Regions from separate parts of the Priestia megaterium genome, predicted to be linked through region 1. Evidence: riboswitches for the same ligand, from Rfam matches in the RefSeq annotation. Region 1 holds a riboswitch; each other region holds the start of a gene.
What was found. A riboswitch is a leader RNA that binds a small molecule or an ion and turns the genes downstream of it on or off. The one in region 1 is predicted to bind S-adenosylmethionine.
Positions count from the first base shown of each region.

Region 2: it holds a riboswitch for S-adenosylmethionine, as region 1 does, so the genes downstream of both, CEQ83_RS06095 (hypothetical protein) here and CEQ83_RS24310 (methionine ABC transporter ATP-binding protein) in region 1, are expected to answer to the same signal.
Region 3: it holds a riboswitch for S-adenosylmethionine, as region 1 does, so the genes downstream of both, CEQ83_RS18325 (BMP family lipoprotein) here and CEQ83_RS24310 (methionine ABC transporter ATP-binding protein) in region 1, are expected to answer to the same signal.

Region 1 covers NZ_CP023317.1:4,727,470-4,737,877, forward strand. The annotation lists gene sufD (Fe-S cluster assembly protein SufD) at 1-1,098, opposite strand, end outside; gene sufC (Fe-S cluster assembly ATPase SufC) at 1,116-1,901, opposite strand; gene CEQ83_RS24295 (carboxymuconolactone decarboxylase family protein) at 2,140-2,505, opposite strand; gene CEQ83_RS24300 (MetQ/NlpA family ABC transporter substrate-binding protein) at 2,627-3,463, opposite strand; gene CEQ83_RS24305 (methionine ABC transporter permease) at 3,481-4,149, opposite strand; gene CEQ83_RS24310 (methionine ABC transporter ATP-binding protein) at 4,142-5,167, opposite strand; SAM riboswitch class I at 5,299-5,406, opposite strand; gene CEQ83_RS24315 (thioredoxin family protein) at 5,587-5,886, opposite strand; gene CEQ83_RS24320 (toprim domain-containing protein) at 5,901-6,251, opposite strand; gene CEQ83_RS24325 (YusG family protein) at 6,433-6,678, opposite strand; gene gcvH (glycine cleavage system protein GcvH) at 6,758-7,141, opposite strand; gene CEQ83_RS24335 (arsenate reductase family protein) at 7,277-7,633, opposite strand; gene CEQ83_RS24340 (acyl-CoA dehydrogenase family protein) at 7,749-9,533, opposite strand; gene CEQ83_RS24345 (acetyl-CoA C-acetyltransferase) at 9,557-10,408, opposite strand, start outside.
Region 2 covers NZ_CP023317.1:1,202,229-1,212,636, forward strand. The annotation lists gene CEQ83_RS06050 (gamma-glutamylcyclotransferase family protein) at 1-477, shown strand, start outside; gene CEQ83_RS06055 (aldose 1-epimerase family protein) at 634-1,509, opposite strand; gene CEQ83_RS06060 (YndM family protein) at 1,651-2,097, shown strand; gene lepB (signal peptidase I) at 2,133-2,684, opposite strand; gene CEQ83_RS06070 (LapA family protein) at 2,875-3,210, opposite strand; gene CEQ83_RS06075 (M48 family metallopeptidase) at 3,501-4,253, opposite strand; gene CEQ83_RS06080 (methyl-accepting chemotaxis protein) at 4,515-5,759, shown strand; gene CEQ83_RS06085 (GNAT family N-acetyltransferase) at 5,967-6,473, shown strand; gene CEQ83_RS06090 (amidohydrolase) at 6,521-7,675, shown strand; SAM riboswitch class I at 7,739-7,840, shown strand; gene CEQ83_RS06095 (hypothetical protein) at 7,909-8,151, shown strand; gene CEQ83_RS06100 (M20/M25/M40 family metallo-hydrolase) at 8,617-10,230, shown strand; gene CEQ83_RS06105 (VOC family protein) at 10,249-10,408, opposite strand, start outside.
Region 3 covers NZ_CP023317.1:3,564,148-3,574,555, forward strand. The annotation lists gene CEQ83_RS18305 (sulfite oxidase-like oxidoreductase) at 1-593, opposite strand, end outside; gene CEQ83_RS18310 (ABC transporter permease) at 618-1,535, opposite strand; gene CEQ83_RS18315 (ABC transporter permease) at 1,522-2,589, opposite strand; gene CEQ83_RS18320 (ABC transporter ATP-binding protein) at 2,564-4,096, opposite strand; gene CEQ83_RS18325 (BMP family lipoprotein) at 4,178-5,188, opposite strand; SAM riboswitch class I at 5,264-5,370, opposite strand; gene CEQ83_RS18330 (hypothetical protein) at 5,704-5,865, shown strand; gene CEQ83_RS18335 (hypothetical protein) at 5,956-6,324, opposite strand; gene CEQ83_RS18340 (putative polysaccharide biosynthesis protein) at 6,344-7,954, opposite strand; gene CEQ83_RS18345 (YjgB family protein) at 8,289-8,873, shown strand; gene CEQ83_RS18350 (GNAT family N-acetyltransferase) at 8,901-9,743, opposite strand; gene CEQ83_RS18355 (cyclase family protein) at 9,740-10,405, opposite strand.

The DNA.
Region 1 (10,408 bases):
TAGAAGAATTGGGTTTGCATCTCCACGTGCTTTTTCACTTAACATTAACACACGGGATTCTTGCTCAGCGTTTGATTTAGATGCACCGTGTTCAATTTTACCGATACCGTTAAAGATTGAAGACGCGCTTTCTTTCATAACGCCGTGTTTTAAAATGTAGCCTTCAGAATGTTTTCCGAAGTGTACGATACTTGTTGTTAAGTTTTGAGACTGCTCTCCACGTCCAACTGTTACCGTTTTTGTATCTCCATATGAACCGTCGCCCATTAGATACGTTGTATTTTCTGAAACTGTATTTCCTTCACTCATTAAGCCTAAAGCCCACTCAATGCGACCATCTTTGCCCGCTACGCCGCGGCGGTTCACATAAGTAGTTGTACCTTTAGCTAAGTAGTCAACAGCTCCAAACGTTACTTTTGCATTGCTGTTAGCGAATACTTCCGTCACGATATTGACAACACCGTGTGACTCTTCAGCAGTAGCAATGTAGTTTTCTACATATGTTACTGAGCTGTTGTCTTCAGCTACAACAATAACATGGTTGAATAAAGCTGCTTCTTCATCTTCACGGACAAATACAGCTTGAAGAGGCTCTTGTACTTCTACATTTTTAGGAACGTATACAAATACACCCCCGTTTAATAACGCTGCGTTTAATGCAGTTAAACGGTGCTCATCTACTTTAACTCCGTCTTTCATGAAGTACTTCTCAACAAGGTCGCTATGCTCTTTAGCAGCTGTTTGAATATCTGTGAAGATAACGCCTTGAGATTTTAGCTCTTCTGTTAACGTTGAGTATGCAGCTGTTTGGTCACGCTGAACATATAGATTCTTAACCGCTTCTGTATCAATCAGTGCTTTAACCACTTCTGGAAGCTCGTCTACAGATGAGATTGTGCTTGCCTGTGAAGTGTGCTTGTCAAAAGCAGTAAAGTTCCATTTCGAAATGTTTGTTTTATCTGGCTTTGGAAGTGCAAGATCTTCTGCTTTCGCAAGAGCTTGTAAGCGAAGATCTAGCAGCCAACTTGGTTCATTAGCTTCTTTTGAAAAGCTGCTGATGTACTCTTGATCAAATGGTAATTTCGTATCAATAGTCATAGAGATCCTCCTAACTCTTAAGCTTCTTGCTCTACAGTTTCGTCTTCAATACCTAATTCTTGTTTGATCCAGTCATAACCTTCTGCTTCTAGACGCTGCGCTAATTCTGGTCCGCCTGATTTTACAACACGACCTTGCATCATAACGTGAACTTTATCTGGTGTAATGTAGTTTAATAAACGTTGGTAGTGAGTGATCATTAAGCAACCAAACTCGCTGCCGCGCAGTTCATTAATACCTTTTGATACAACTTTTAACGCATCGATATCTAAACCAGAGTCGATTTCATCTAAAATTGCAATTCCTGGTTGAAGCATCATTAATTGAAGAATTTCGTTACGCTTCTTCTCACCGCCAGAGAAACCTTCGTTTAGGTAACGCTGAGCCATGTCTTGATCCATTTCTAAGAAATCCATGTTTTTGTCTAATTGACGGATGAATTTCATTAGTGAAATTTCTTCGCCTTCTTCACGACGAGCATTAATTGCTGAACGTAGGAAGTCTGCGTTTGTTACCCCGCTGATTTCACTTGGATATTGCATCGCTAGGAATAGACCTGCACGAGCGCGCTCATCTACTTCCATCTCAAGTACATCTTCGCCGTCTAGCGTGATGCTTCCTTGTGTAACCTCGTATTTAGGATGTCCCATGATTGCTGAAGATAATGTTGATTTACCAGTACCGTTTGGTCCCATGATTGCATGGATTTCGCCGCCCTTAACTTCTAAATTAACACCTTTTAAAATTTCTTTACCTTCAATTGCAACATGAAGATCTTTAATTGTTAAAGTTGACCCTGCCATATTAAAACCTCCAGTTATAGACGTATATAGTAAAAAACGATATACCTATATCTTTTTAATTATTCTCATTTTATTCTCATTACAATCTTATAACAAATGAAAACTTATAGCAACCTTTTGACCCAAAAGGTTTTAAACCATTATGTACGTTTTTTAAGACTAAATCCACTCATAAAAAAGTTGCCTTAAAAGACTCGATAGAGCCTTCTAAGACAAGCTTTTTACCCGCTTTATTTACTTAGTGCGTGTGGCTAGTCAGTTCTGAAACACACTCTTGGACAAGCGTAACGGACTGACTCATCGCTGCGCCTCCGCCAAATGCCGCTGATACTCCGCATGCTTCTAAAATTTCTTGCTCAGTTGCACCTTGATCAATGCAGCCTTTTGTATGATAAATCATACAGTACTCGTCTTGAGCTACTACGCTGATTCCTAGCGCGATTAACTGCTTTTCTTTTTTAGAAAGAGAACCTTCTCCAAAACATGCTTCAGTAAACGCATTAAACGTTTTTGTTACTTCCGGCAATTTTTCGCTAAATTTCCCAACACCCATTTTATAATCATGAAGTGCTTGCTCAGTTGAATGACGTGCTTCTTGCTGCATAACGTCAGCTCCCATCATCAGTAAAGTTTTCACGGTTAGTATGCGTGAGAAAAATAAGAGTTATTCGTTTTGATGCATACAAAAAAGCACTTGCCCAGAGTGGGCAAGCGCTTTTCTTCTATTATTTATTTACCGGCAATACTCCGCCTTTGTATTTTTCTTTAATGTAGTCTTGAATTTCTTTAGAGTGAAGAACTTTTACTAAAGCTTTCACTGTATCTTTATTTTCGTCACCTTTGTGAACCGTAATGATGTTTGCATATGGGTTATTTTCTTTGCTTTCCACTGCGATTGGATCTTTTACTGGATCTAAACCAGCATCGATAGCATAGTTAGCATTGATAACAACAGCGTCACCTTCATTGTTTTTGTACATTTGAGGTAACAATCCGCCTTCAACATCGGCTTTAAATTTTAAATTCTTAGGGTTTTCTACAATATCTTTAATTTGTGCGTCTGTTTTCTTTACGCCTGGTTTTAATTTGATCACGCCAGCTTTTTCAAAAATCGATAAAATACGTCCTTGCTCTGCTACTGCATCACGCATAATAACTGTGCCGTTTTTCGGAAGATCTTTTAAGCTTTTGTATTTTTTAGAGTAGATACCAATTGGTTCAATGTGAATGGCACCGGCACTTACGAAATCATACCCTTTTTCACCTTTATGATCTTTTAGCACTGAATTCATATAAGGAACGTGCTGGAAGTAGTTTGCATCAATTTCATTGTTTGCAAGAGCTGTGTTCGGTAAGATGTAATCTTGGAATTTTTTAATCTCTAAATCAATTCCTTGTTTTTCCAAAATAGGTTTTGCTTGTTCTAAAATTTCAGCATGAGGCGTATTAGATGCACCCACGACAATTTTTTTTTCATCTTTTGATCCATTGTTAGATCCACACGCCGCTAATCCTACTACTAGCGCAGATGTTAATGCTAAAGCTGAAAGCCATTTTTTCATAATAAATAATCCTCCCTTTATCTTTTATCAATTTTTGCAGTAATCGCATCTCCAATAAGTTGGATAATAAATACAATAATCAAAATTAAGATCGTAGCGGCTAGCGTTACGTCATTATGGCTGCGCTGGAATCCTTCTAAATATGCAAGGTTTCCAAGACCTCCAGCTCCAATCACACCCGCCATTGCCGTATAGCCGACTAACGCAATGGTTGTTACTGTCAAACCGGAAATCAAAGCTGGCAGCGATTCAGGTAACAGCACTTTAAAGATAATAGTGCTTGTTGTGGCTCCCATTGATTTAGCAGCTTCAATAACACCTTTATCAATTTCACGCAGACCAATTTCTACAAGACGCGCATAAAATGGTGCTGCTCCAACAATTAAAGCCGGTAACGCTGCATTAGCGCCTAAAATACTTCCTACCAATGCTTTGGTAAATGGAATCAGTAAAACAATTAAAATAATGAATGGAATGGAACGAAAGATATTTACAACCGCCGACACAATGGCATATAAAGGTTTGTTTTGCCAAAGCTGTCCTTTGGACGTTAAAAATAAAAGCAAGCCCAATAAAATACCTAGAACAAATGTGGCTACAACTGAAATAGCCGTCATATATAGTGTTTCATTTGTCGCTTGAATAAAATCATCTAAAATAACGTTTGGAAATAGTTTCTCAAGCATTTGTCATTACCTCCACTTCTACCTGCTGCTCATGAATGTATGCAATGACTTTTTTAACTTCTGTTAATTCTCCGTCTAAATGAACGAACAACGTCCCGTATGAACCTGTTTGTGTATGAGAAATCTTTCCTTGCAAAATATTAATCGTTACATCAAACTGTTTTAAAATCGTTGTAATGAGCGGTTGCTCTGCTTTTCCGCCAACAAACGTCAGCTGAATAATTTGCCCGCTTGGATACAGCTCTTTTACTTGTTCAATCGTTTCAAACGTTTCCTCTGGTTCAGAAATCTGTTGAACGAATCGTTTTGTAATCGGCTGCTTAGGTTTTCTGAATACTTCTAGCACTTGTCCTTCTTCTACTACTGCCCCATTTTCCATAACGGCTACTCGATGACAAATTTTACGAATGACGTGCATTTCATGAGTAATCAATACAATGGTTAACCCTAGCTTCTCATTAATATCTACTAACAGATCTAAAATAGAATCTGTGGTTTGAGGATCAAGCGCTGATGTTGCTTCATCACAAAGCAATACTTTTGGATTGTTCGCTAGCGCTCGAGCAATCCCAACACGCTGCTTTTGTCCGCCGCTAAGCTGTGATGGATAAGCATCTTCACGCCCTTCAAGCCCGACTAGCTTAATAAGTTCGTCTACTCGTTTCATTCTTTTTTCTTTTGAAATCCCTGCTATTTCTAACGGAAAGGCAATATTTTCTCGTACCGTACGCGACCACAAGATATTAAAGTGCTGAAATACCATACTAATTTCTTGTCTAGCTTTTCTGAGTTTTCCGCCTTTAATTTTTCCAATATCATTACCTGCTACTTCGACCGTTCCTGTCGTTGGTGTTTCTAATCCGTTTAGCAAGCGAATCAAAGAACTTTTCCCCGCTCCGCTATAACCAATAATTCCGTAAATTTCACCTTGGTTAACGGTTAGATTCACATTATCAACAGCTGTTACTTGACCGCTTTTGGCCTGATAAATTTTTGTAACGTCTGTTAATGTAATCATATTTCTTCACCTTCTTTAATAAAAACTTAATTATGTTAGGTTGCCCTATAGGATGAAAAAGCCGTAAAACAATTTTCCCCATTAAAAAAGCCTCTCTGCGCATGACAGAAAGGCTCGATATTTAATCCTTTCTCTCATCTTTCAAAGCGCATAGCTTTGCAGGAATTGGCACCATTTCAGTTAGTCTGACGGTTGCCGGGTTTCACAGGGCTCAGTCCCTCCACCTCTCTTGATAAGAGTTCGCAACAATTATTTTGTTTTTGGGAAATATTCATTCATTTATGAACATTCATGAGTGTGATTTTAGCATGTGTCAGATAGGCTGTCAACAGATTTTGTTCTTGGGATAATATCCCAAGATTTCAACAGCCCCAACGGTTCGCTCTCTTTCCATTTCTTCATTTTAAACAAACGTTTGATTATCGAAGCTCCTCGAGTACGTGCTCGATGGAATGAAACGCGTAGAGTTTTTTTACCATTTCACCATTTTCCACTTCAATCAAACAAGGTACGCTTTCAATAGAAAATAATTCTGCTTTTGAAGGCATATAATTTAAATTGCTCATTCCGATGGTTACATCCGGCAGCATCGCTTCTGCCACGGTTAACATTTTTTTTGCCAGCTGACATGTCCCGCAAAAAGGCGTATGGAAAAAGATAAAGGCTCTTTCTCCTTCTTTTAACTGATCATCCAGCTGTTTTTCGCTCCATTCTTGCATGTTGCTCATTCCTTTTATGTTAAAAATTCTGCATTAACATCGATATTGGCACTCAGCAATACTGTTGCTATGTGATGTCTAGGGGCGGCAGCAACTTCTCGGTACATTTTATCAATATATAGATGCTCTGCTTCCGGAAGCTCTCGTTTAAATTGTTTTCTCAGCTTATTCCCTGAATCATCAGAGTCAACGAGTATGTATACCTCTTTGTTAAACGTACAGTCAATAATTTCATCCAGCTTTGATAAACTAATCGTACCGTTTGTACAAATAATTTCAATTGGTTCTCGAATGATATCTTGAATACGCTTTTTATCTGACTTTCCTTCGACAATAATTACTTTTTCAATTTCAATTAGCCCCATTTTCATCACCCATAATCGTCAGTTGTATAGTAACATCATTTCTTTATGCTATACAATATTCGTTAATGTATCACAGTTCACCTGTTTTTTAAAAGAAATTTGCAAGAAAGAACTCTTTTAAAAGGCAGTTTAGGCCATATTATCTCTATAAAACAAGAAAAACAGCGGCAGTTGCCACTGTTTAGCACCATCCTGCTTCTTCATCGCAGTCTGTATATTTTTGCGTTTCACCTTGTTTTTGTACGTCCGCGTATTGATAGAACTTATTATTTTCTTGCGAATATCCTTCTTCAAAGCGGTATTCATTGCCGCTTGTTCCGTAGCTAACTTCACCAATTGGCTGCTTATCAACGTATAATTTCATACCGCCGTCATGAAATTTAGCTGTAACGCGATCTGTAACGTCCATTTTTTGTTTTTCAAACATAAAAAGACACTCCTTTAGCTTGTTTACTAATAGAGTGTCCAGTCAAAAACTTTTCATAAAGACAATTTATGGAGGAATATTATCCTTCGTTTGTCATTTCTTCGTATTGCTCTGCTGTCATCAGCTTGTCTACTTGAGAAGCATCAGATGGTTTGATTGTAATCATCCATGCTTCTTCGTATGGAGATTCATTAACAAGTTCAGGACTATCGCCTAAGTTGTCGTTTACTGCTACAACTTCACCGCTAATTGGTGCGTAAAGCTCAGAAACTGTTTTTACTGATTCAACGCTACCAAACGGCTCGTCAGCTTCTACTGTTGCTCCTACTTCTGGCAGTTCAACGAATACGATGTCTCCAAGCTCAGCTTGAGCGAAATGTGTAATACCTACGCGGACAACGTCTCCTTCTGTTTTTACCCATTCATGCTCTTCAGAATAACGCAAATCTTTTGGTGTACTCATCTTAATCCCTCCAAAATATGTATCGTAATTTGTTTATATAAAAAGCGCCTTCAACGTGGAGAACACTTTCTACAACCTAAAATAACTTCCTATTAACAGTGTAACGTAAAAGGTAAAAATTTTCTATTTGAAAACTTACTTCCACACGTCCTCAAACTGCTCTTCTTTGAAACCAAGCGTTACTTTTTGTCCATCTGTTAGCAGCGGACGCTTAATTAACATGCCATCTGACGCAAGAATAGACAGAAGTTCGTCTTCACTCGCACTGCTTACTTTATCTTTAAGACCTAACTCGCGATATTTTTTACCGCTTGTATTAAAGAATTTTTTTAATTCTAGGCCGCTGTTCTGATAGTAAGCTTGCAGCTGCTCTTTTGTTGGCGGATTTTCTACAATATGAATTTCTTCATATGCTACTCCGTTATCATCGAGCCACTTCTTTGCTTTTCGGCACGTACCGCACTTTGGATATGAATAAAAAAATAATGACATTTCGTCAACCACCCTTTATTTTAAGCTTTTTTCGTATTTTAACACATCCTTTATCATTTACCTAGATAGAGGCTTCTTAAACAAAAAGGAGCTCGCAAAACGAGCTCCTTTTTCCTTAAACTGTGAACTTCTCTACTTCTAGAAGCGTTTTTGCAACCTCGCGCTTTACGCTAATTACATTGATTGGTGTATAGCGAGTTAATTTGCGAAGAGACGAAAGCATGACTCTAAGCGTATCACCTTGTTCAACGCCAATTAACGTTTCTTTTGCATCTGCTTCGATTCGATTAAATGCTTCTTGGCAGAATACTTGCGTGTATTTTAATTTTAAGCTGTTTTGATCTACTCCTGTTTTGGAAATGGCTTTTTCAGTACGTAAAACAGTAGATTCCATTGCATATACGTTACTAATCATATCAGAAATATTAACGAGAATTTCTTGTTCTTTTTCTAATTCTTTGCCATACTTTTGTGCAGCTAATCCCAAAAGCAAGAGCGCAATTTTCTTCCCGTTTTGCACAAGCATTTTTTCTTGATCTAACGGCTCATTTCCTACTTCCTGCGGCATAAGCATCATCAATTCTTCTTGAAGCGTTTGTGCTTTTTGAAGCAGTGGAAGCTCTCCTTTTAACGCTTTGCGTAAATATGTGCCTGGTACTAAAAGACGGTTAATCTCATTTGTTCCCTCAAAAATACGATTAATGCGAGAATCGCGATACAGACGCTCAATTTCATACTCGCTCATAAAACCGTAGCCTCCATGAAGCTGCACGCCTTCATCTACAATGTAGTCAAGAGCTTCCGTGGCAAACACTTTATTTAATGAACATTCGATAGCATATTCAGCAATGGAAGCAGCAATTTGTTTTCCGTCTTTTTGCTGTTCTTCTGAAAGCTGGCCCATATGGTCTTCAAAAAGTCCTACCGTACGATATACGGAGCTTTCAGTTGCATACAATTTAGAAGCCATTGTGGCTAACTTTTCTTGTGTTAATGAGAATTTAGCAATTGGCGTTTTAAACTGCTGACGCTGGTTAACGTATTGAGACGTAATTTCTAACGCACGTTTCCCTGCTCCAACTGCTCCAACTCCAAGCTTATAGCGCCCAATATTTAAAATGTTAAAGGCAATCACATGGCCTTTTCCAATTTCACCTAGCACGTTTTCTTTTGGAACAAGCGCATCTTCAAGAATCAACGTTCTGGTTGATGAGCTTTTGATTCCCATTTTCTTCTCTTCCGGGCCAACCGAAACGCCTGGAAATTCGCGCTCAACGATAAAAGCAGAAAATTTATCGCCGTCAATTTTTGCGTACACCACGAATACATCAGCAAATCCAGCATTCGTAATCCACTGCTTTTCTCCATTTAACACATAGTGTGTACCTTCTGCGTTAAGGCGAGCTGTTGTTCGAGCACCGAGAGCATCCGAACCAGAACCCGGTTCAGTCAGCGCATAAGCCGCTATTTTTTCCCCTACCGCTAAAGCAGGTAAATATGCTTGTTTTTGCTCTTCTGTTCCAAATAAGACGATTGGCAATGACCCAATTCCTACATGAGCACCATGAGTGATGGAAAATCCGCCTGCTCGAGACATTTTTTCAGCAATTAAAGCCGAGGTAATCTTATCTAAACCAAGCCCACCGTATTCTTCCGGTACATCTGCACCAAGCAAGCCTAATTCACCAGCTTGTTTTAATAGCTTTACAGAACGGTCAAACTCATGCTTTTCTAAATATTCCACTTGCGGAAGGACTTCGTTTTCTACAAATTCATCTGTCGTCTTGGCAATCATCTTTTGTTCAGATGTATAATCCTCCGGTGTGTAGACGCGGCTTGCATCGCCTTCTTCAATTAAAAAACTTCCACCTTTAATCATTTGTTTTGTTTTATTTGACATGTTCATATCCCCCTTTGAAATGATTATGCTAACAATTCAAATACACCAGCAGCTCCCATTCCTCCACCAATACACATGGTGACAATTCCAAACTGCTCATTTCGACGCTGCATTTCGTGCATTAAGCTAAGAGTCAGCTTAGCTCCAGTACAGCCTAATGGATGACCTAAGGCAATAGCGCCTCCGTTTACATTTACTTTATCTTCATTAATATTTAATTCACGAATAACGCCAAGTGCTTGAGAAGCAAATGCTTCATTTAATTCAAACAATCCGATATCAGAAAGCTCCAGCCCTGCTAGTTTAAGAGCTTTAGGGATGGCAGCTACCGGGCCAATCCCCATTACTTCAGGCGGAACTCCTCCAACTGCAAATGAGCGAAACTTAAGCAAAGGCTTTAAGCCTTCTGCTTCAGCTTGTTCTTTATCCATTAGAAAAACGGATGCAGCTCCGTCACTTGTCTGCGAAGAGTTTCCAGCTGTGACGGATCCTTTAATCGAAAAGGCTGGACGAAGTTTCCCTAATACGTCCGCAGTTGTGCCAGGACGAACTCCTTCATCTTGAGAGAACATCAGCTTTTGTTCACGTAGCTTATTGTTTTCATCGATTTTCCGAAGCGTCACTTCCACGGGAACAATTTCGTCGTTAAACTTCCCTTCTTGAAGTGCTTTTGCTGCTTTTTGATGGCTGCGTACGGCAAATGCATCCTGGTCTTCACGTGAAATGCCGTATTTCATCGCCACTTGTTCTGCTGTATGTCCCATGCCCATATAATACTCCGGCGCATTTTCAACCAGCTGAACATTCGGACGCGCTACGTTTCCAAACATTGGAACAAAACTCATTGATTCTGCTCCTCCAGCTAACACTGCTTT
Region 2 (10,408 bases), 1.5 Mb from region 1:
TTAGAAGGCATGCTGTATTTTGCTTACGGTTCATGTATGGATAACGATCGTTTTATTAAGCACGGCGTTGATCAGCATTTCCAAGACTGTCTTGGCAGAGCTGTTTTTAAAGGCTATACGCTTCGGTATAACCACGTTATTCATGACGGAGGACGTGCAGACATGGTTGAAGAAGGCGGAGTTGTTGAAGGCAAACTGTACCGCGTGCCGCCCGAAGCAATCACGTATTTGTATGGCAGAGAAGGGGTAGATAATAACGGCTATCGTCCTGCTATTATTTCTGTCGAGCATGAAGGTAAGATGGTGGATCATGTTCTTACTTTTTTTGTGTTAAATAAAGAAAAAGAAGTCGCACCTCCGGATCACTATTCGACTGAAATTATTCGAGGAGCAACAGGTGTACTCAGCGAAGAATACGTTCAGAAGCTAATAGAGCAAGTCCATGCGCTAAAAAATAGCGATGTTGTAAATAACTAATATAAAAAGACGCAGGGACAAAAGTAGTTTAGTTGAAGAAAGCTCCGAACGAGTAATCGTTCGGAGCTTTTCATTGTTATGGTGAACGCAGTCCAGATCATTGATCCCATTTGTTCGTCTCAAGGTTGGATTGATTTTGTTATGTTCTCTGTTGCATTAACTAAAGGAAACAGAGAATTCTGTTTGAAATACACCGTCTTTTGATAAACGGTTGATGCCTAATTTTTCTTTGAAATTTCCGTTGTGGTCATGCGTATCTGCAATTCCAAACCAAGGTTCGATGCAAAGAAAAGGAGCGATTGTATGATTTTCTGCATCATACTTTGACCAAATACCGACATAAGGGAAATCATTAAACTGAACGTTAATTTGATTTTCATTAACCGGTGATTTAATTGTAATTCCGTCAATATGGCTAAAAATTAACGCGTCATTTGCAAATAAATCTGCGCTTAGCGGCAGCTTGTGCAAGTTTTCTGCAGCCCCTTTTTCATGAATAAGAGCGTCTTTTAATACAAATTCCTTCGGCGTAGTTTCAGAAGGCTCTATTTCTAAAAAGTAATCAGAAATCTGCTCGTTTTCACGTAGCGGAATACGAAAAGCAGGGTGGGCTCCAATTGAAAAATACATATCCTCTTTATCTTCATTTACTACTTTCCACTGAAACGTTAATCGATTGTTTTCCAGACGGTAGCTAATTTCAACTGAACATTCAAATGGATATACGTCTTTAAACCGGCCGTTTGTGGCAAATTTCAGCCGTGCTGTTTCGTTTGTTTGCTCAATCACGCTGAAAGTAGAATCACGTAAAAAGCCGTGCTGAGGCAAAGAGTATTCGCGCTGATCAACGGTATACTGATCATTTTTTAATCGGCCTACGATTGGAAACAATACGGGCGATACTCGTCCCCAATAAGCGGGGTCTCCGCTCCACATAAACTGCAGGCCTTTTTCTTTATGAAATACTTCTACAACTTCCGCTCCTTTTTCTTCAATGCTGACTTTCATTTCGCTATTTTCTAGTACAATCATTACAACATCTCCCAAATCGTTGTTGTACGCTAGAGCTGTCTCAAACGTACTGGCTTTGCTTATATTATACCCTTCTTGGCAAAAAAGGTATTAATTTCCCTATTTTTGTTCAAATTAATATAGAAAAAGGAGGGTTCAAATATGAATCATGCAACATTATTGCTCATTAAATTTGCAGCGGCACTTATTGCGTTTGGTATAGGCCTTGATTTGTTTTTTGATGCAACCATCGGAGACATTATTTCTTTTAGCTTGTTAACGACAGTTGTGACATATCTAGTAGTGGATCGAATTGTACTGCCTCGAGTGGGAAATCGCGATGCCATTATTGTTGAATTTGTTCTAACGTATATGAGCGTATGGATTTTTGGAACATTGTTATTAGACAGTTACGTTCAAATTGCTTGGGGAAGTATTATTTCTGCAGCTATTATTACATTTGCTGAAGTTTTTGTTCACCGCTACTTATTCAACCATATTGAAACGAAACATACAGCGAGAACGCGTCCGGCTTTTAAGCGAAAACTAGCGTATGACACAGAATTTGCAGAAGAACAGCATGTAGAAAACAAAGAAAATCCAAAATAAAAAGAAAGCTCAATTTTGAGCTTTCTTTTTATGTGTTAATGCATAAAAGTCATTTCTTTTAAAGGCCAGTATTTCATGTTGACTTCTCCCATGATTGAAGAGATAGGAGTAAGGCCAAAATGCCTTCCATCTCGGCTGATACGTCTGTTGTCACCTAGCACTAATACGTATCCATCGGGTATCGTGCCGTCTGGAGACAGTTCGTACGTTGAAAAATTTTCGGTGAATCGCTCGTAAACGGGCACTTTGGACAAGTATTTATGAAGATGCGGCTCTTTTTTGACCTTGTTATTTATATACAGAACATCATCTTTGTATTCGACCGTTTCTCCAGGTAAGCCCACAATCCGCTTTACTAGAAAATCACTGCTATAGGGAGCTTGTAACACGACAATATCAAAGCGCTCCAGCTTGCTGTGTTTGTTAATAATAATTCGATTGCCTTCGTGCAAAATAGGCTTCATAGAATCGCCTTTTACAGTGTAGGGCTGAAACCAATAGTGCTGAACGACAACAGAAAGCAAAACGGTGCCGAGGATGACGCTTGTGTATGTAAGAATTTCACGCTTTATTTTTTTATTGATCATAATGGATGAACACCTTCTTAACGGTAAGACTATCAATTTAGGTTTTTCATAGAGATATAACAGTGTTGATTGTACCATTCAGAACTAAAGTTTTCCATATCTATCTGTTTATGCGTGTATCCCGAAAATATGCTTGGCGGAACAAAAAATGAAAAAAGCCGTTATTCTTTAAAATAACGACTTTTCTTTATTATAACTGAGCGCGCTCAGTTCGAGTAGCTGGTTGATTTGGTTCTTCTTCTATAACAGGCTCAACAGGCTTATGCTGCTTGATTTCTTCTTCTAGTTCAGCAATTCGCTTGTTTTTCTGTTTCACTTGTCCTCTTAGTTGAACAATTTTTACAAAGCTCAATGAAGCAGCAACAACTCCTCCAAACACAGCCGTTGTTAAGATGATTAAAATAAGAGGCCATTTTTGTGAACCAAATACATAGTTAAATTGTACAGGATCGTTGTTAATTACAGCTAAAACAGCAATGATAAGAGCAAATATAAGTCCTAAAATAAAAAAGCTCTGTCCTTTCATAAGCTGCACTTCCTTTCTTTACATGGTCATTACAACTTTTATAGCGTAACTACTCATCTTAAGTGTTTGCTATCTTGCTTATAGGTATACGTATCCACATTTAAACAAAATCAAACATTTTCTTGATTATATATATCTTTCTTTTAAAACACAATATATCGATTGATGTAGAAGCTTTGACATGTCCAAAGACCTGATAGAGGGGGATTTTTGAGGGAAGGGAGTAGGTATAAGGCTTCATTGTCATAAAAAAAGCACGCGTTCGCCGCGTGCTTTTTTTATGTATAAACTTAAAATGCGTTTAGGGTGTTATCGCTTAACCACTGTTTGCGTTCAGCTGCATCTTCGAATAACTCATCTGCATTTGTAAATTGAGAAGCAATGACATATTCAATTGTTGCAAGAGGAGCTGTTAGCAAACGCCAGTTTAATACGATTGTATTATCTTGAGTCGTAGCGTATTCTTCACCTAACTCGTCCCACTTAACAGATTCAGGAGCATTGTCAGCTGCTTTTTTAACAGATTTCAAAGCTTCTTGGAATTTTTCACCTGCGCGGCCTTGGTACCATTCTGTTAATAGTTGTCCAATACCTTCATTTGTTTGCTGCTCGTTCCAGCTTTCAGGTACTGTAGCAATGAATTTTGCACGGAATGTCATTTCAGCTTTTGCTACATCTCCACGAACGATGTTTAAGCGGTATTGACGCCCTAGGTAAGGGAATTTGTCTCCTTCTTCAAAAGAACCAGTTTTAGCTGCAGAAGCTGCTGCTTTAGGAGCCTCTTTTTTAGCTGTTTCTTTTTTTACTGCTTCTTTCTTTGGAGCAGCTGGCTTTTCCTCAGCTGGTTGTGAACCGTTTAGTTGTTTTAAAATCCATGTTGCTTTGCGTGCGATGATTGAACGCACATTGTTTTCATTAAGACCTCTTGGGATAATAACTTTTACCCCTTCTTTGTCACAAATTTGCACCGTGATATCGGTTCTATTTGGAACGACTTCAATTTTGTAGTCAATTGTTTGATTGCCTGTTTGATACGTATACATAAAATTTTTCGTACTCCTTTCTACAAATCTTCATTTTATAAGCAAAGGTAGAGTTTGGTCAAATGAAAGAATAATCAGACAGTTATCAACTGCTGTTGCAGCGCCTTGCAGGAAGATATGTATTCCAATATTTAGTGGAAAAGCGCCAATAATAATTGTTTCAATTCTTCTTTAGTTTTTACAAAAAAATATAAAAATATGCCGATACTACTAATATAGATTAGACATTCTATGTCTTTAGATTGTATAGGGGATGAAAAAATGAAAAAAGCTTTTCAAAGTTTACGCATGAAAATGCTATGTATGATTGCAGCCATGATGGCCATAACATCTACTGTAATTGAAGTAACCAATTATTATCTTATTGTGAAACAAGAGCAAGCAGCTTCGATTACGCTAGTGATTACATTTCTGTTTGTTTCTTTTACAACTACCGTGTTCTATTTTATCATACGTCGCTACATAATTGCGGTTGAAAATTTGTCAAAAACAATGAAAGGGATTTCAAACGGCGATTTATCTGTAGATGTTGTTCCTTTGAAAGGGAAAAATGAGATTAGTACACTCATATCTTCACTTAATGAAATGATGACTCACATGAGAATACTGCGTCAGAAAATAAGTAAAACAAAGAGCACGGTCAGTCATTCCTCAGAGCAATTGCTTGTAAGCATGGAGGAAACAAAAACAGCTGTGACAGAAGTTACGATGTCTATTCAAGAAATTGCTGCGGGTTCTGATAAGCAGTTGCTAAGTGTGGTTGAAACCGAGCAGGCTATGGTGGATATGGCCAAGCTGCTTCAGAAAATGACTGATCATTCTTCAAAGGTACAACAATCGATGAACAGAGCCTCTGAACATGCTTCTACCGGAAATGTTGCGGTGAAAGATGTGACGAATCAAATGAATAAAATCTATGAAACCGTTAAGATATCGACCAGTGAAGTAAAGGGACTCGAAGATCGTTCCGCAGAGATTGGCCGCATTATTAATACGATTACAAGAATTGCTGAACAAACAAATCTTCTTGCACTTAATGCTGCTATTGAAGCTGCAAGGGCTGGAGAACATGGAAAAGGTTTTGCTGTAGTGGCAGGGGAAGTACGTAAGCTAGCGGAAGAATCTAAAACGTCCGCTATACAAATCAGTCATTTGTTAAAAGAAATTGAAGTACAGGCAAAGCGGGCTTATCGAAACATGGAAGTGAATACGGAAGAAGTCACGCTTGGTATTGCCACTGTCGAAGATGTAACGCAACAGTTTTCCATAATTATGGAAGATGTCTTTGCCGCTCAAGAACAAATGAACAAAATGACAAAAGCAACAGGAGAGATTGATGGGTATTCGTTTAAGGTAATGGAGTCTGTCATGGCCCTTTCGGAGGTTGCTAAACAAGCAGCTGCTTACGCTGAAGAAGTAGCTGCGGCTTCACAAGAGGAGTTAGCATCTATAGAAGAACTTGTGATGTTGGCAGCTAATTTAAAATCTACGGTAAGTGAGTCCTGAAGTCTATCTTGATATGTACGTAATACGCGCAGTTTTCTGCGTGTATTTGTTTTATTTATATCTTTTATAGAAAACGATAAATAGAATTGACACGTTATCAAAGCAGTTGTATAGTGAGTACGCAAGGCGGCAGTCTGCCTTTTTTTAATTCTTAGTAAACTTATAAGTTAAATAAAATATTTGAGTACTATATAAGGAGACAAAGAGATGAAAAATGAATTCCGTTTGGCAACAAATGACGACGCGGATAACTTATTGAACTTAACTCTACAAGCATATAAGCCTATTCGAGAGCTAGGCATTCCTTTCTTAGCAGCTACTGCTGATCTTGCCCTCGTTAAGAAAAATATTTCTCAAAACCTTTGCTATGTATATGAAGAAGATAAAAGAATCGCTGCCACTGTATCTATACGAATGCCTTGGGGAGAACATCCAGGTCCGTTTGCTGTTCCGCATTTTTGGTGGTTTGCAGTGGACCCGTCGCTTGCCAGGAAAGGCGTTGGATCTAAGCTGCTGCATCTAGTAGAGGAAGAGGTAATAAAGAATACGTTTAAATCGCCAGGTGTGTCTTTAGGAACAGCAAAAGAACATCCTTGGTTAGTTGAGATGTATGAACGAAAAGGATATGTTCAAGCTAAAGAAAAGCACCTTGCACAAGGCTATACGACCGTATTTCTTTATAAAAAATTCAATGAGGTACACTCTTTGTCGTAAAAGATAGAGAAGTGGTCTAAATTAAGAAATGTGAAAGAGTGATAAATATGACAGATCAATTACTACTAAATACGCTAATAGACATACGCCGTGAGCTGCACCGGTTTCCAGAGCTTTCAATGAAAGAATATGAAACAACTAAACGTATTAAAAAGTGGTTAAAGCACTACGATATTTCTATAGCGGATGCATTCCATTTAGACGTGGGAGCAGTAGCGGAAATTGTGGGAGGAAAGCCGGGACCTACTATCGCTATTCGAGCTGATATTGATGCGCTGCCAATTGAAGAAAAAACCAATCTGCCATTTGCTTCTGAAGTGAACGGTGTTATGCACGCATGCGGACATGATTTTCATACGGCTTCTATAATCGGAGCAGCCATTCTTCTCAAAGAGCGTCAGCAGGAGCTTTGCGGTACGGTTCGATTTATCTTTCAACCGGCCGAAGAAACGGCTTCTGGGGCAAAAATGCTCGTTGAAAAAGGTGTGCTCGAAGGAGTAGAAGCGATATTTGGAATGCATAACAAACCGAATCTTCCTGTAGGAACCATTGGTGTCAAATCGGGACCTTTAATGGCAAGCGTTGATCGTTTTGAAATTGACGTCAAAGGAGTAGGCGGTCACGCAGGTATTCCAGAAAAAACAGTAGATCCGATTGCTGCTGCTGGTCAAATTGTTACTAGTTTACAAACCATTGTCAGCCGTAATCTCAGCCCATTTCAAAATGTTGTTGTCAGCATAACTCAAATCCACGGAGGGAGCTCGTGGAACGTCATTCCTGACAAAGTAACGCTTGAAGGAACGGTGCGTACCTTTCAAGAAGAAGCGAGAGAAAAAATACCGGCTCTTATGAAACGAACTGCTGAAGGGATTGGAGCAGCTTTCGGGGCTTCAGTAGACGTTAAATGGTATCCGTATCTTCCTGTAGTAAACAATGATGATACGCTGGAAAAATTGGTTATTAACGCTGCAGAGAATCTTAGTTATCAAGTCGTAGAAGCTGAACAATCGCCTGGAGGAGAAGATTTTGCCGTATATCAGCAGCGTGTACCAGGATTTTTTGTATGGATGGGTACGGCTGGAGAATATGAATGGCACCATCCTTCTTTTTCATTAAATGAAGAGGCATTACTTGTAGCAGCTTCTTATTTTGCTAATCTAAGCTTTGACTTTTTGAATTCATTCCATTACCAAAAAAATTAAAATATTTTTATTTTTCTATTTACGCGGATGGAATTGTTTGATAAAATAAATTTTAAATTAAAAAAGTTATCACGAGTGGACGAGAGATCTGGCTCTTTGACTCCACAGCAACCTACGAATGTAAGGTGCTCCTACCAGCAAAGCATGTGCTTTGGGTGATAAAACGGGTGAAAAACTCATTTTGCATCAAAGCAAAATGAGTTTTTTTTATTTTTCTAAAAGGAGAGGGTTTTATGAGTCATACAGCAGTTGCAGCACATACAGGAGAGAAAGCATTAAAGGAAGCCGTAAAATTATTAGGAAAGCATTATCAAGTAGCTTATCGTGAATTAGAAACATTTTATGAAATTGTGGTCGAAAACCATGTTCGTACATATGCTGTAGGCATAGATATTAAAGATGTACAAAAAGCAAATGAACTAGAAATTTATTCATCATGCTGTTCCAAGCTTGAGCGAGTAGGCTGTCTTTTATAGAAGTCTGCTCGCGCCTCTATTTTTAAAGTGTTTTTAAATAGAAAGCATGTTTTTTGACAATTGAAGAATCTGGTGGGTATAATCATTACTCACTAGGTTTTAAAATTAATCATAAATTGTCGAAATTTTTACACAAATTAAAGGTTACATTCGAAATGAATTGTGGTATGTTATAAAACAAGAATATTTTATGAAAGGAGCATTGAAATGGAAATGTCTCTTGAACATGGAAACGATGCAGGAAGCGAACAGCTTATTGATCGTATCCTAGACTTTTTAGAAGATGACGAAAAGTAAAAAAAGAGTGTGCGGTGCTAGCCCTAGCCGCGCACTCTTTTTTTATCATGTGCGTCAAGGAAGCGCATACTATGATACATAGGGATAGAATGAAAGGGTCTCTGTCAAAGGGATTGACGAATCGTTTTGTTTGATGGAAAATTTAGAAAAAGGAAAGAGATGAAGGGTATGTCGAACAAAACATCTTTGTATCAAACAAAAGAACAGTTAAAGAAGCTTGTAAGCGAATTGGTTTCTATACCTAGCGTGACAGGAACGATGGCAGAAGTGGAAATGGCTGAATCGATAGCGGCGTATTTATTGAAGCTGCCTTACTTTCAAAAAAACGAGCAAGTTGAGCTTCATTCAACAGGAGACGGGCGATCGATTGTCACAGCTTTTGTTGAAGGGAAAAATACGAATAAAACAGTTGTATTAGTCAGTCATTACGACGTAGTGGATGTACAAGATTATGGACAGTGGAAAAAGGATGCTTTTCACGCTGATACGTTAACGAGTACTTTTTATAATGATATGGAACAAGTTCCGGCGCACGTACAAAAAGATATGATAAAAGGAGACTGGCTTTTTGGCCGAGGAACGATGGACATGAAAGCAGGTATTGCTCTGCATATCAGTATGATTGAACGAGCATGCAACGGAGAGTTTGACGGAAACATCCTGCTTCTGTCGGTACCGGATGAAGAAGTAAATTCGCTCGGAATGAGAAAAGCAGTGCCTGTTCTTTTAGAACTTGCGTGCAAACATCAGCTGGATTTTTCTCTCATGCTAAATGCAGAACCAGTGTTCAGCCGCTATCCTGGTGATCAAACGAACTATGTGTACTCAGGATCGATTGGCAAGATCATGCCAAGCTTTTTGTGTTATGGAAAAGAAACTCATGTAGGGGAACCGCTAGCTGGTTTGAATGCTAATTTACTAGCTTCTTATTTAACAACAGAAATAGAACTAAACGTTGATTTTTGCGAAAAAGTAAGAGATGAAACGAGTCCACCTCCTACTGTGCTGATACAAAAAGATTTAAAAGAAGAGTATTCCGTTCAAGTTCCGCACTCTGCCGTTGTATTATTTAATTTATTTATGTTAAACCGCTCTCTTAAAGAAGTAACAGATCTGCTGTTGAAATCGGCTGACAAAGCGGCTTTGAATGTAAAAAAACATTATAATAAAGCTGCTCGGCAGTACGCTGTGGGAATGGAGGGTTCATCCCTTGACGTGAACGTATGGACGTATGAAGAACTTTATACTCATGCAGTCAAACAGCATGGTGAAAAATATGTGCAAGAAATGGAAGCGGCACTTTTGGCACAAGAAGATGATGACAGAAATAAAACCATTAAATTAGTAAACTCTTTAGCTGGTTTATGTAAAGAAGCAGCTCCGATGATAGTCTTATTTTTTACGCCGCCTTTTTACCCGGCCGTTTGTTCACATGATGATCTCTTTGTACAAAAGATTTTGTCAAACGTACAGGCAACTGCCAAAGAGCAATTCCAAGTGGAGCTAGTTGAACAAAGTTATTTTGGCGGAATTTCGGATTTAAGCTATGCCAGCCTGCAGCACCCGCTTCATACATTTAACACGTTAGTAGCCAATATGCCTCTATGGAATAAAGGATATCATATCCCGCTAGAAGAGCTAGAGGAGCTGAAGATGCCGGTGCTGAACATTGGACCGCTGGGAAGAGATGCGCATCAATGGACCGAAAGATTAGACGTTCAGTATTCCTTTGAGATTTTGCCTCACTTCATTTATCAAGCTATAAAAGAAGCACAGAAATAAACATCCGCCCGCGGATGTTTATTTGTTGAATTTAAAAGAAGCTCCTTGTACGGTAATTTGTTGCGGTGTTAGAGCGTGATCCAATTCAACCAAAAATGGACGCTCTCCAACTTTTTTTAATGTATCGTGGACAACACCTTGTGTTCCGCTGCAAAAAATAAGGTTTCCTTTATTGACA
Region 3 (10,408 bases), 1.2 Mb from region 1:
TTAAACGGATCTCCTCTAAGATGAAAGCCGTTTTGCTCCCAAAAGCCCGGATGGTTTTCATCAATAGCTTCAAAGCCTCGAAGCCATTTGACACTTTTCCAAAAGTACAAATGCGGCACAACCAATCGCAGCGGATATCCATGCTTAGGTGTAAGCGGCTCTCCGTTAAAGGAATGAGCGAGAAGAATATCGTCTCTCAGTAAATCTTTTACTTCAATGTTTGACGTATAGTCATTATCTCCGTGCAGCATGATGTATTTACTTTTCAACTCCACGCCAACTGCTTTTAAAAAGTCTGTAAACAGCACGCCCGTAAATTCATTATCAAGTCTTGTCCATCTCGTTACGCAATGAATATCACATTTCACCGTTGTTTGAGGCATGTTCAATATATCTTGATACGAAAGCGTCACTTCTTTGTCTACCAACCCAAACACGCGAAGCGTCCACTCCTCTAAGTTATACTCCGGCACGTCGCCTTCATGTAAAATAGGAAAGCGCTCTGTCACTACTTGCCCCGGAGGCACTCGTCCTTCATACTTTGGATCAATTTCTGGTGTTTTCATTCGTTTAATACGGTCTGCTTTGTTCATAGGTACCACCTCTTTATTTTTTTATCAGCGTGCACTTTGCTGACTTGTTTGATTCGTTTCGACACCTTTATCTCGTAAGAAAAACATCGCGGCTAATGTAAGTACGTAAGGGACCATCATCGTAAACTCAGTCGGTATTGAAAAACCTTGCAGTCGTGTGCTCATGGCATCCATTAAGCCGAAAAGGATACTTGACGCTAAAATACCGAGCGGATGAGACTGACCGAGCATCATCGCAACAAGTGCGATAAATCCACGCCCTGAAGTCATGCCTTCTGAGAACATCGTGACTTGCCCTAACGAAAGCTGTGCTCCCGCGATCCCGCACAGGATTCCGCATGCTGCAATCGCAAACAGCTGATATCTTATTGCTTTCAACCCAAGCGTACTTGCTGCTACTTTATTGTAGCCTACTGCTAGAAGACGAAAACCAAAAATCGTTCGATAAAAGAAGATATAAAAAGCAATAGCTGCTAAAAAAGCAAAATAGACAAGCGGTGACTGCCCGGAAACAATGTCGCCGATTATAGGTATGTCTTTAATTAAAGGAATATCCCATGTACCTATCCCGTGCATGTTTTTATCGTAATAGGCACCTTTTGTATGAAAAATAGTCCGGAGTAAAAATGTCGTTAAGCCCAGTGCTAAAAAATTAATAGACACCCCAACGACAATTTCATTTGCTTTAAACATCACGACCATCATTCCAAAAAGCAAAGCAAAAAGTAAGCTTGCTCCAGCCGCAATCACGATCGCAAAAAAGACATTATGAGTATAATAGTTGCCCGCAATCCCGCTAAAAGCTCCAATCAAAATTAGACCTTCTAGCCCTACATTAAATATGCCTACGCGCGCGCAAAGCATTCCGCCTAGCGCCGCTAATAAAATCGGTGCAACCATTCGCAGCGTTGCATTTAACAGTGACCAATCAAGCAGCTCCACGAATATCAGCTCCTTTCTTTTTGGCTTTCCACCACTGCTTTGTAAATTTCGCTGAGATAAATAGAATAAGAACAGCTTGCATAATACTCGCAATTTCTAACGGAATTTCTGTATTACGCTCTAGCCCCATCGCTCCTGTTTGCAAAGCGGCAAGTAAAAGAGACGTAAAAACAATGCCGATTGGATTTGAATTTGCTAACAGAGCAGCCATCACTCCAGTCCATGCATATCCAGGAACGGTGAGCGCACCGTCTACAAATCGGTACTGTGAACCAAGCACTTCAAATCCTCCTGCTAATCCAGCCAAGCTTCCGCTAATAAACATGCTAAACAGCATGACTTTTACCTGATGAATGCCTCCATACGCTCCGAACAACGGATTTTTCCCGGATGCGTTTACTTCATAGCCAAACACAGAGTAGCGAAGCACCGTCCATAGCAGCAGCGCACCCACTAGAGCAATGATAAATCCGACATGAAGAGGCATTCCTTGAAACACTTTTCCAAGCCATGCTGATTGCTCAATCATAGGCGTCTGAGCGAGAGCAGCTGAGCCTGTTTTATCTTGAAAAGGGTGACCTGCTAAATAACTTGCAAATAAAACAGCGATATAATTTAATAAAAGGGTCGAAATGACAAGCTGAATTTTAAACGCGGCTTCCATCCATCCTGCTAAAACGGAAAGCAATCCCCCTGCCACAACAGCAGCGGCAATGGCTGCTATCAGCTTGACTATCCCTGGAGCCGGCAGGTAATAAGCAACAATCGCTGCACTAATCGCTCCAACGACCATTTGTCCTTCTCCCCCTAAATTAAACACACCTGCTCTAAAAGCAAATCCCACACCTAATGCAATTAACAGAATAGGCGTAGCGCGAGCCAGCGTAGTGGTGAAGAAATAAAAATTACCAAACGCTCCATTCCAGAGCTCTGTATATGTTTGGAAAACCGAACCACCTGTTAAGGAGATAATAATGCCTCCTATCGCTAAGCCAAAAATGACCGCAATAATCGGTTGGATTAATGATTTAAGAAGTTTCTGCAACTGTATCACCTTCTACCGTTCCTCCTGCCATTAATATGCTTAGTTTCTCTTCCGTCGCTTCTTCTCTTGTAAGCTCTCCGACAATACTGCCTTCGTACATCACTAAAATTCGATCTGATAGTGAGATAATCTCCGACAGCTCAGACGATACAAGTAAAATAGCAGAGCCATTATTCCTTTTTTGAATCAAGGCATCATGAATACGTTCCATTGCCCCAATATCCACTCCTCGCGTTGGTTCGGCAGCAAGTAGAAAAGAGGTGTTTTGGCCAAGCTCTCTTGCAACAATTAATTTTTGCAGATTTCCCCCAGACAGTTCTCCTGCTTTTTGCTTAGATGAAGTGGCTTTAATCGAAAATTCATTTATCCGTTCCTCCACGCTCGACTTGAATATCTTTCTTTTCAGCCAGCCCATCTTCGAGTAAGAAGCTTTATACTGATAGCCCATCAGCGCATTTTCCTCGATCGTATCGTCTTTAGAGGCTCCCCACATATAGCGGTCTTCTGGAATATGAGCAATTCCTGCCTCTCTTCTTTCACGCACAGATCGCCCTGTAAGATCTTCATCTCCAAGTTTGATACTTCCGGTGTCTGTTTCTACTAATCCAGCAATTGCTTGAAGCAGCTCTGACTGCCCATTTCCTGAAACCCCTGCAATACCGACAATTTCGCCTGCAGAAACGTGAAGAGACACATTTTGCAATACGTTTTTTTGTCCTTTTCCTTTTAAAAAGAGATTTTGTACGCTTAAATGAGAAGTGCTTTGTGATGGCACTCTTGCAGGACGCTCTTTTAATTCTCTCCCTACCATTAGTCTCGCTAAATGGTGAGCATTGGTATCTTCTTTACTTGTGACGCCGGCTACTTTACCATTTCGAAGAACTGTAATTCGGTCCGCTACTTCCATCACTTCTTGCAGCTTATGTGTAATAATAATGATGCTTTTTCCTTGAGAAGCCAAAAACCGGATTGTTTTTAATAGTTCCTTTACTTCATGAGGAGTAAGAACGGCGGTAGGCTCGTCTAAAATAATAATTTCTGCTCCTTGATACAGCACTTTTAAAATTTCAATCTTTTGCTGTTCCCCAATTGAGCAATGCTTTACTTTTTTATGAACATCCACTGAAATTTGATAAGTTTGGGTTAATTGCCGTACATCTGCTTTCGCCTGCTTTCTGTTGAAAAAGAGACCTTTCTTTGGCTCATGCCCCAAGACAATATTTTCAGCCACTGAAAAATGAGGAAAAACCATAAAATGCTGATGCACCATGCCTATTCCGTTTTTAATCGCATCCGCAGGAGATGAAAACGAAACAGGTTTCCCGTGCAGCTGAACACTTCCTGAACTCGGCTTTTCCATTCCGTAAAGCATCCTCATCAACGTTGTTTTACCAGCACCGTTTTCTCCGACCAGCGCGTGAACCTCCCCTTTTTTCAGCGTAAAAGACACGTTATCGTTTGCTAAAAATGAACCGTATTTCTTCGTCAAATTCGTTAACTGCAACAGCTCACTCATTCCATTCATTGCTCCTTTCCCTTTAGGTTTTTTTCAAAAATAAGAAAGAGAAGCCAGCCTTACTCGACTTCTCTTCTCAACTCACTTTGCTAACGGATCTTTTACCACTGTTTTTCCATCAATAATCGAATCTTTAATTTCTTTTAATTGATCAATTACATCTTGTCCTACAAAGTCATTAAGAGGTGTCTTGCTGTCTTGAGTCACATACGTTAACCCAACACCTTTTTCTTTTAAGCCGTATGTCACTACGCCCGATTTAAATTTGTCATTTGCTAGTGCTTCTACCGTTTCATAAGCAGCCGCATCAGATCCTTTTAACTGCGATAAAATGATATGCTCAGGATCTACTTCCGTACGGTCAATATCTTGGCCTGCCGTATAAAAACCTTTTTCTTTTGCTGCTTCAAATACACCCAAGTCGCCTACAGCTGATGCTCCAGCGATAAAATCAGCGCCTTTTGAAGCCTGTAAAATAGCAAGTTCTTTTGCTTTAGCTGGATCAGAGAAGCTTCCAACATAGTTTACTAAAAACTCTGCTTTTGGATTTGTTGATTCTAGTCCTTCTTTAAAGCTTACCGTCCATTTTTTTAATAATGGAATATCATCAGCTGCAACCATTCCTACTTTATTCGTTTTCGTAATCAATCCTGCGGCTGCTCCTAATAAATATGAAGCTTCTTGTTCACGGAATACAACGCTTCTTACATTTGGTAAATCAACCACTGTATCAATAATCGCAAATTGACGCTGCGGATTTTCTTGAGCTACTTTTTTCAACGCATCTTCGGATTCAAAAGAAGATGTAATAATCAAGTCATAATTTTCTGCTACGGCAGCACGCAAATTACTTTCAATGGCTGCTTGATCTGTAGATTCAATTGTCTTTACATCAATGTTATACTTCTTCCCAGCTCGTTTTGCTCCCTCATCCATTTGCTGAAAAAACGGGTTAACTCCAATCTTTTCAGGCAAAACAAGAGCAATTCGCTTCTTTCCTTTCTCTTCACTTCCACTGCTTTTTGTGCTTTTTGACTGACAGCCAGTTACGAGTAGTACAAGCGCAACTGCTAAAATAAGAAATCTCTTCATTTAACTTACTCCCCCTATAATATAAAAAAAGCTCTTCCTTTATATAAAGGAAGAGCTCGTTAACCAAACGTCTCTTCCTCATCTTCAAGAACATACTGTTCTTAAGGATTTGGCACCATTCTGTCATAGACAGCGGTTGCCGGGTTTCACAGGGCCAGTCCCTCCACCTCTCTTGATAAGGAAAACAATAGCTATTTGTTTTATGTAATATAGTCAATATTAATAGTTTTTTAATAATTGTCAATATTATTTTTCTTTTTCATACAAAAAAACTTTAAAAACAGATAGGATTATATGGTTTTAGTCTACTAAAATAGAAGTTAAAGCCTTTACCTCATTTCTTGAATCATTCTATACTTCTTCACAAAGCGCTTATACTGAATTTGTTGACTGTCGAAAGGATTTAGTGGTAGCAAATAAATTCTATTATGCTTCTTCGGTTAATGTGTTATTAATTGAAACCACTTTACCAATAATGTTAGACTTTTCCTTAGCGATATTATTAAGAGGTGTTAATGTTGAAATTAATGAAAGAATTATCTGGCATAGCCATTGGGCTTATTATCGCTTTAGCCGTTTCAAAAATATTTTTTGATACCCCGACCAACATTGGAATCGTAGTTATTTTTATTACGAGTATGGTCGTAACAGGGGTAGCAAGAGCAAAACTAAGATGAGATAATCTAACAAAAAAACACCACCTTTTATTCGCAAGGTGGTGTTTTCTTTTAATGATTTTAGTATGTAGTAATTCTAAGTGAAGGCCTTTACCCTTCTCCATCAATCATCGTATACTTCCTTGCAAAGCGCTTGTAGTAAATTTGCTCATCCTCTTGCCCATCGTTAAAAACAAGTCGGTTATGATCAATATCTTTTTCTTTTAACACATAGCCTTTTTCATTCATCAGTTGAATATATTCATCTAAATGTCCTTTTTTCACCATATAGTGAAGAGCATCATCTGAATCCGTAGTCTCTGCTACACCTTGACTTCCCACCTCTAACTTGAATACAGCTGTTGCTGTTTGAATCGGACGGTAATCGCCAAACACTCTTTCCCAATTTAATAGCAGCAGCGCGCCGAAAATTATGATACATCCTCCAGCCGCTACGGTTAGTAAAAATCGTTTTGACACACCTTTCTCTCCTTTACATTTACATTCTTTTTCTTCTATTTAACACAACAGATTGCCCTAAACTTGTTTTTACGCCAAGTCCTAGATACACGGCAGCACCTAAAGCAATTGAAATACAAGATGTGCTAATCGCAAGTGAAGATGCAGACAGCTTATTTTCTAAAAAATAGTGAGAAGTATAATTGCCGATAATCACAGCGGCTGACATCACACTTACTAATAAAACAGGAGTCAACGCGGCTTTTCCTAGTGATTGAACTCGGTAAGAAATGGATTTTTCAATTAAATAAAAGTTATAGATAACCGATACACCATATCCTCCGTACGTCGCGACAACAGGTCCAATTTCTTTTAAGCTTGAAACCAACAGTACGTTTAATACTATCTTCACAACAATACCTAAACCCAAGCCAAAAATTAATTTCTTTTGCTGATTAATTCCTTGAAGAATCGCGGCTGTTACGGTAAAAAGAGCAAATAAAATGGCAGCAGGCGCATACCATTGTAAAACAACTCCACCGATTTCAGGACTGTTTTTCGCTCCAAAAATCATCATATATACCGGCTTACCCAATAAACAAAGCCCTACCGCAGCAGGAAGAGTAAAAAACAACAGCAGCTGCAGCGTTTTTGTAATCTTTCCTTTTACTTCCCGTAAATTTCTTTGCACAAAAGAAGATGTAATGCCCGGAATTAGCGACATGCTGAAGGCAGTCGCTAACGATACCGGCACCATCACCAAAATTTGCGCTAATCCAATGACGGAGTTAATCGTTTCAGCCTTAGCTTGTCCATATCCTATTGATTGAAAAAGCATGTTAATCGTAAACGTATCAATATTTTGATAGATAGGAATAGCTAAACCAACTAATACAAACGGAACAGCGTACGTCACAAGCTCTTTGAACATTAAAGAGAACGGAACGAATTTATTATTCTTTCCGCTGTTCACTTCTTTTATAATCAACCGCTTGCGCTTCAAATAAACCGCTCCAAGAATCCCAATTCCCCCTACGCCTCCAATAAACGCTCCAAACGTACCGATTCCAACAGCTTTTGTCATTGTGCTATGAAAAAGGTGAATAACAGCGTATGCTCCTACTAAAATGAACAACACTCGCACTATTTGTTCAATAATTGTACTTAGCGCGGACGGTCCCATAGACTGGTTACCTTGAAAGTAGCCTCGTAATAGACTCATAGGCGGGATAATAATTAAAGCAAAGCTTACCATTCGGATGACGTACACTACGTCTTTTTGACTATTTCCTGAGGAATCTTTTCCGTTAATAACTAGTTCAGCGAGCCACGGTGCCATCGTATAGAGGACTAAGAAACCTATTATGCCCGTTATCGTCATTAATAGAAGTCCTGCTTTTAACAGATCTTGTCCCGCACGGTAGTTTCCAAGACCGTTATATTTCGATACATACTTAGAAACAGCAAGCGGAAGACCCATTGTCGAAAAGCTTAGCATCAATGTATATGGACCGTATGCATACTTATAAAGTGCATAACCTGACGTTCCCACTAAGGCTGTGAAAGGAATAATATAAATAAAGCCTAAAATCTTTGTTAACAAAGAAGACGCTGTTAATAAAAGCGTACCTCTCATCAAATTTTTTTCCATACATCAAAACTCCAGCAATAAATATTATATTTTTAACAAATACTTGATTTATTGTATCATAATTACAATTATTATCCAGTTTTTTATAAAGCATTAGAACCTTCTTCATATTGCGTTTTTTTACCTAATAAAGGAATATAAACCACTCTTTTCACCTATGATAAATGAATCGTTTTTTGCTTTTTGCTTTACCTGACGTTTACATTCTAAAAGACGTGTTACATTATATATATATCAGTTACCAACTCAACTAAGACTCCTTGACTATTCTGGCCTACCTTCTCTTTTAGGTAGACTGAGGTTGCTAAATCGTTATATATAGGAGGAAAAAATCATGAAAATGAAACAACGACTATCAAAAGCGGCTGCTGCTGCGACGATTACAGGAATTGCTGCGTTTGGATTTGCTCCTGTCGCTCAGCTTGATACACCAGCACATGCAGCTACATCTCAAGAAACAAGCAGTCAAAGTCAAACAGCTGTAAAGAACATTAACGAAATTTATAACGCCGCAGTAAAAGGTGAAGTACCACGATTAACAGCAGACTTTAAAATTGGCAAAACCCTGCGTCAAGACGTTCGCGATCAGTTCGGTCCGCCGCCTGAAGGTTCATCAAATAGCTTTGACTACTATCATGCGGAAATGGGCCATCCTGGGTATGCATTCGGCTATGACCAAAATAACGTCATCAATGAAATTCGCTATTTTGGTACGAATGTAGAGCGTCAAACAAACTTAGGGTCCATCACGCAAGCTAACTTAAAGAAAGAATTAGGTCAGCCAAACTTTACAGGTAAAGTAAAAGGTGATGGTACGACTCAAACGAGATACACGTATCATGCCGGCGCCTATGACCTTGAATTTATTTTTGATGATAGCAAAACATTAAATCACGTAAATTTAGTTGCGAAACCTTAGTTCATAGAAAAAGTAGCAGACAGCCTGCTACTTTTTTTCATGAAATAAAACTAGTGCTGAATCAGCTACGTGTTCATACCCAATCTCCATATAAATCTTGTTAGACGTAGGGTTTGTCATGTCCGTGTATAGACTTGTTGTTTGAAAACCGCTGTCTAGCATAAGCTGAGAAAGCGTGGACACACAGCTTGAGGCATAGCCTTTTTTACGTTCTTCCCGCGGCGTGTATACAAAGTTAATTGTAATGTTATGAGTCGTTGGACGCGTAGCATTGGCAATCGACACATACTTCCCGTTCACTTCCCATAAAAATAACCGTTCTGCTTCAATAAAAGCTTCGCCTGTTTTGACAGCTTGTTCTTTTGACACAGGCTCTCCAACAATACCCATAAACTCCCAAATCCATTCTGTCACGAGCGGAAGGTGCTCCAACCTTGCTTTTACCAGCACTCCGTCCGCGTCCACAGCTTTTTTTACTTTGTCTAATCGGTAAATGCGCTGATCCATTTTCAAAGAAGCTTCTTGATTTTTTAGCGTTGCTAGTTTTTGAGAAAGATATAAAGCCGTTTGCCTTTCTCCAACTAAGCCCGGTACGGCGGTTTCTTGTAACAGCTCTGCCGCTTCGCTTAGTTCACACTCCGTTAGTTTCTGTATTTGAGACAGGATGATTTGCTTAGGATGCGTTTGCAGTAACACAAGCGCAGCACGACTGTCTTTTAAAATAACACCCATGAAATTTGGTTTGCTGCTTTCATTTAAGCTGTGTAAAATGCCAAGCGCTAAGTTATGAAGAACTTCATTCTTCGATAAAAGCGGTTCTACTTGGTTTTTAAATTCCTGCACTTCTCTATATCTATGTAACTGGATCATTTTCTTTCTACCTCCGCAAATGCTCTTACGGGAAACGTTCCGGCTCCTTTTATTTTAGGAGGCACGGCGTAAAATAAAAAGGACTGCGTTAGTTGATTTAAGTGACATAAGTGTTCAGCAATTACAATGTCCGCTCCTAACAGCAGCGTATGAGCTGGTCTTGCTTTTCCTTTTGTGTCGTCAATATTCATCGAATCAATTCCTACAAGAGCGGGCTGTTGAGACACTAAATAAGCTGCCGCGCTTTCTGTTAAGTATGGATGGTTTTCTAAATAATCGTCTGTATTCCAGTAGCGATCCCATCCCGTGTGAATTAATACCGCTTTGCCTTTTACGTCTATATGGTGAAAATGAGATTCATCAATAGCCGTTAAAGTCGGGTCGATTGAAACTACTATTCCTTCCAGTCCGGCTGTTTTATCAATAGCCGTTTGAGCTAAATCCGCTCCGTTTTTATATCTGTGAAACGGCACGTCAATATACGTACCGGTATTCGTGACCATTTCAATTTTACCGATTTGAAATTCAGTCCCTGGTTCATACAGCTTTTTAGACTCTTCTCGGCTTAAATAGTCGCAAATAATCGGTGCCGGCAAGCCTTTATGCGTGATAACTCCGTCTTCAATGACGTGGCTTAAATCAATATACGTTCTTTTTTTCATACT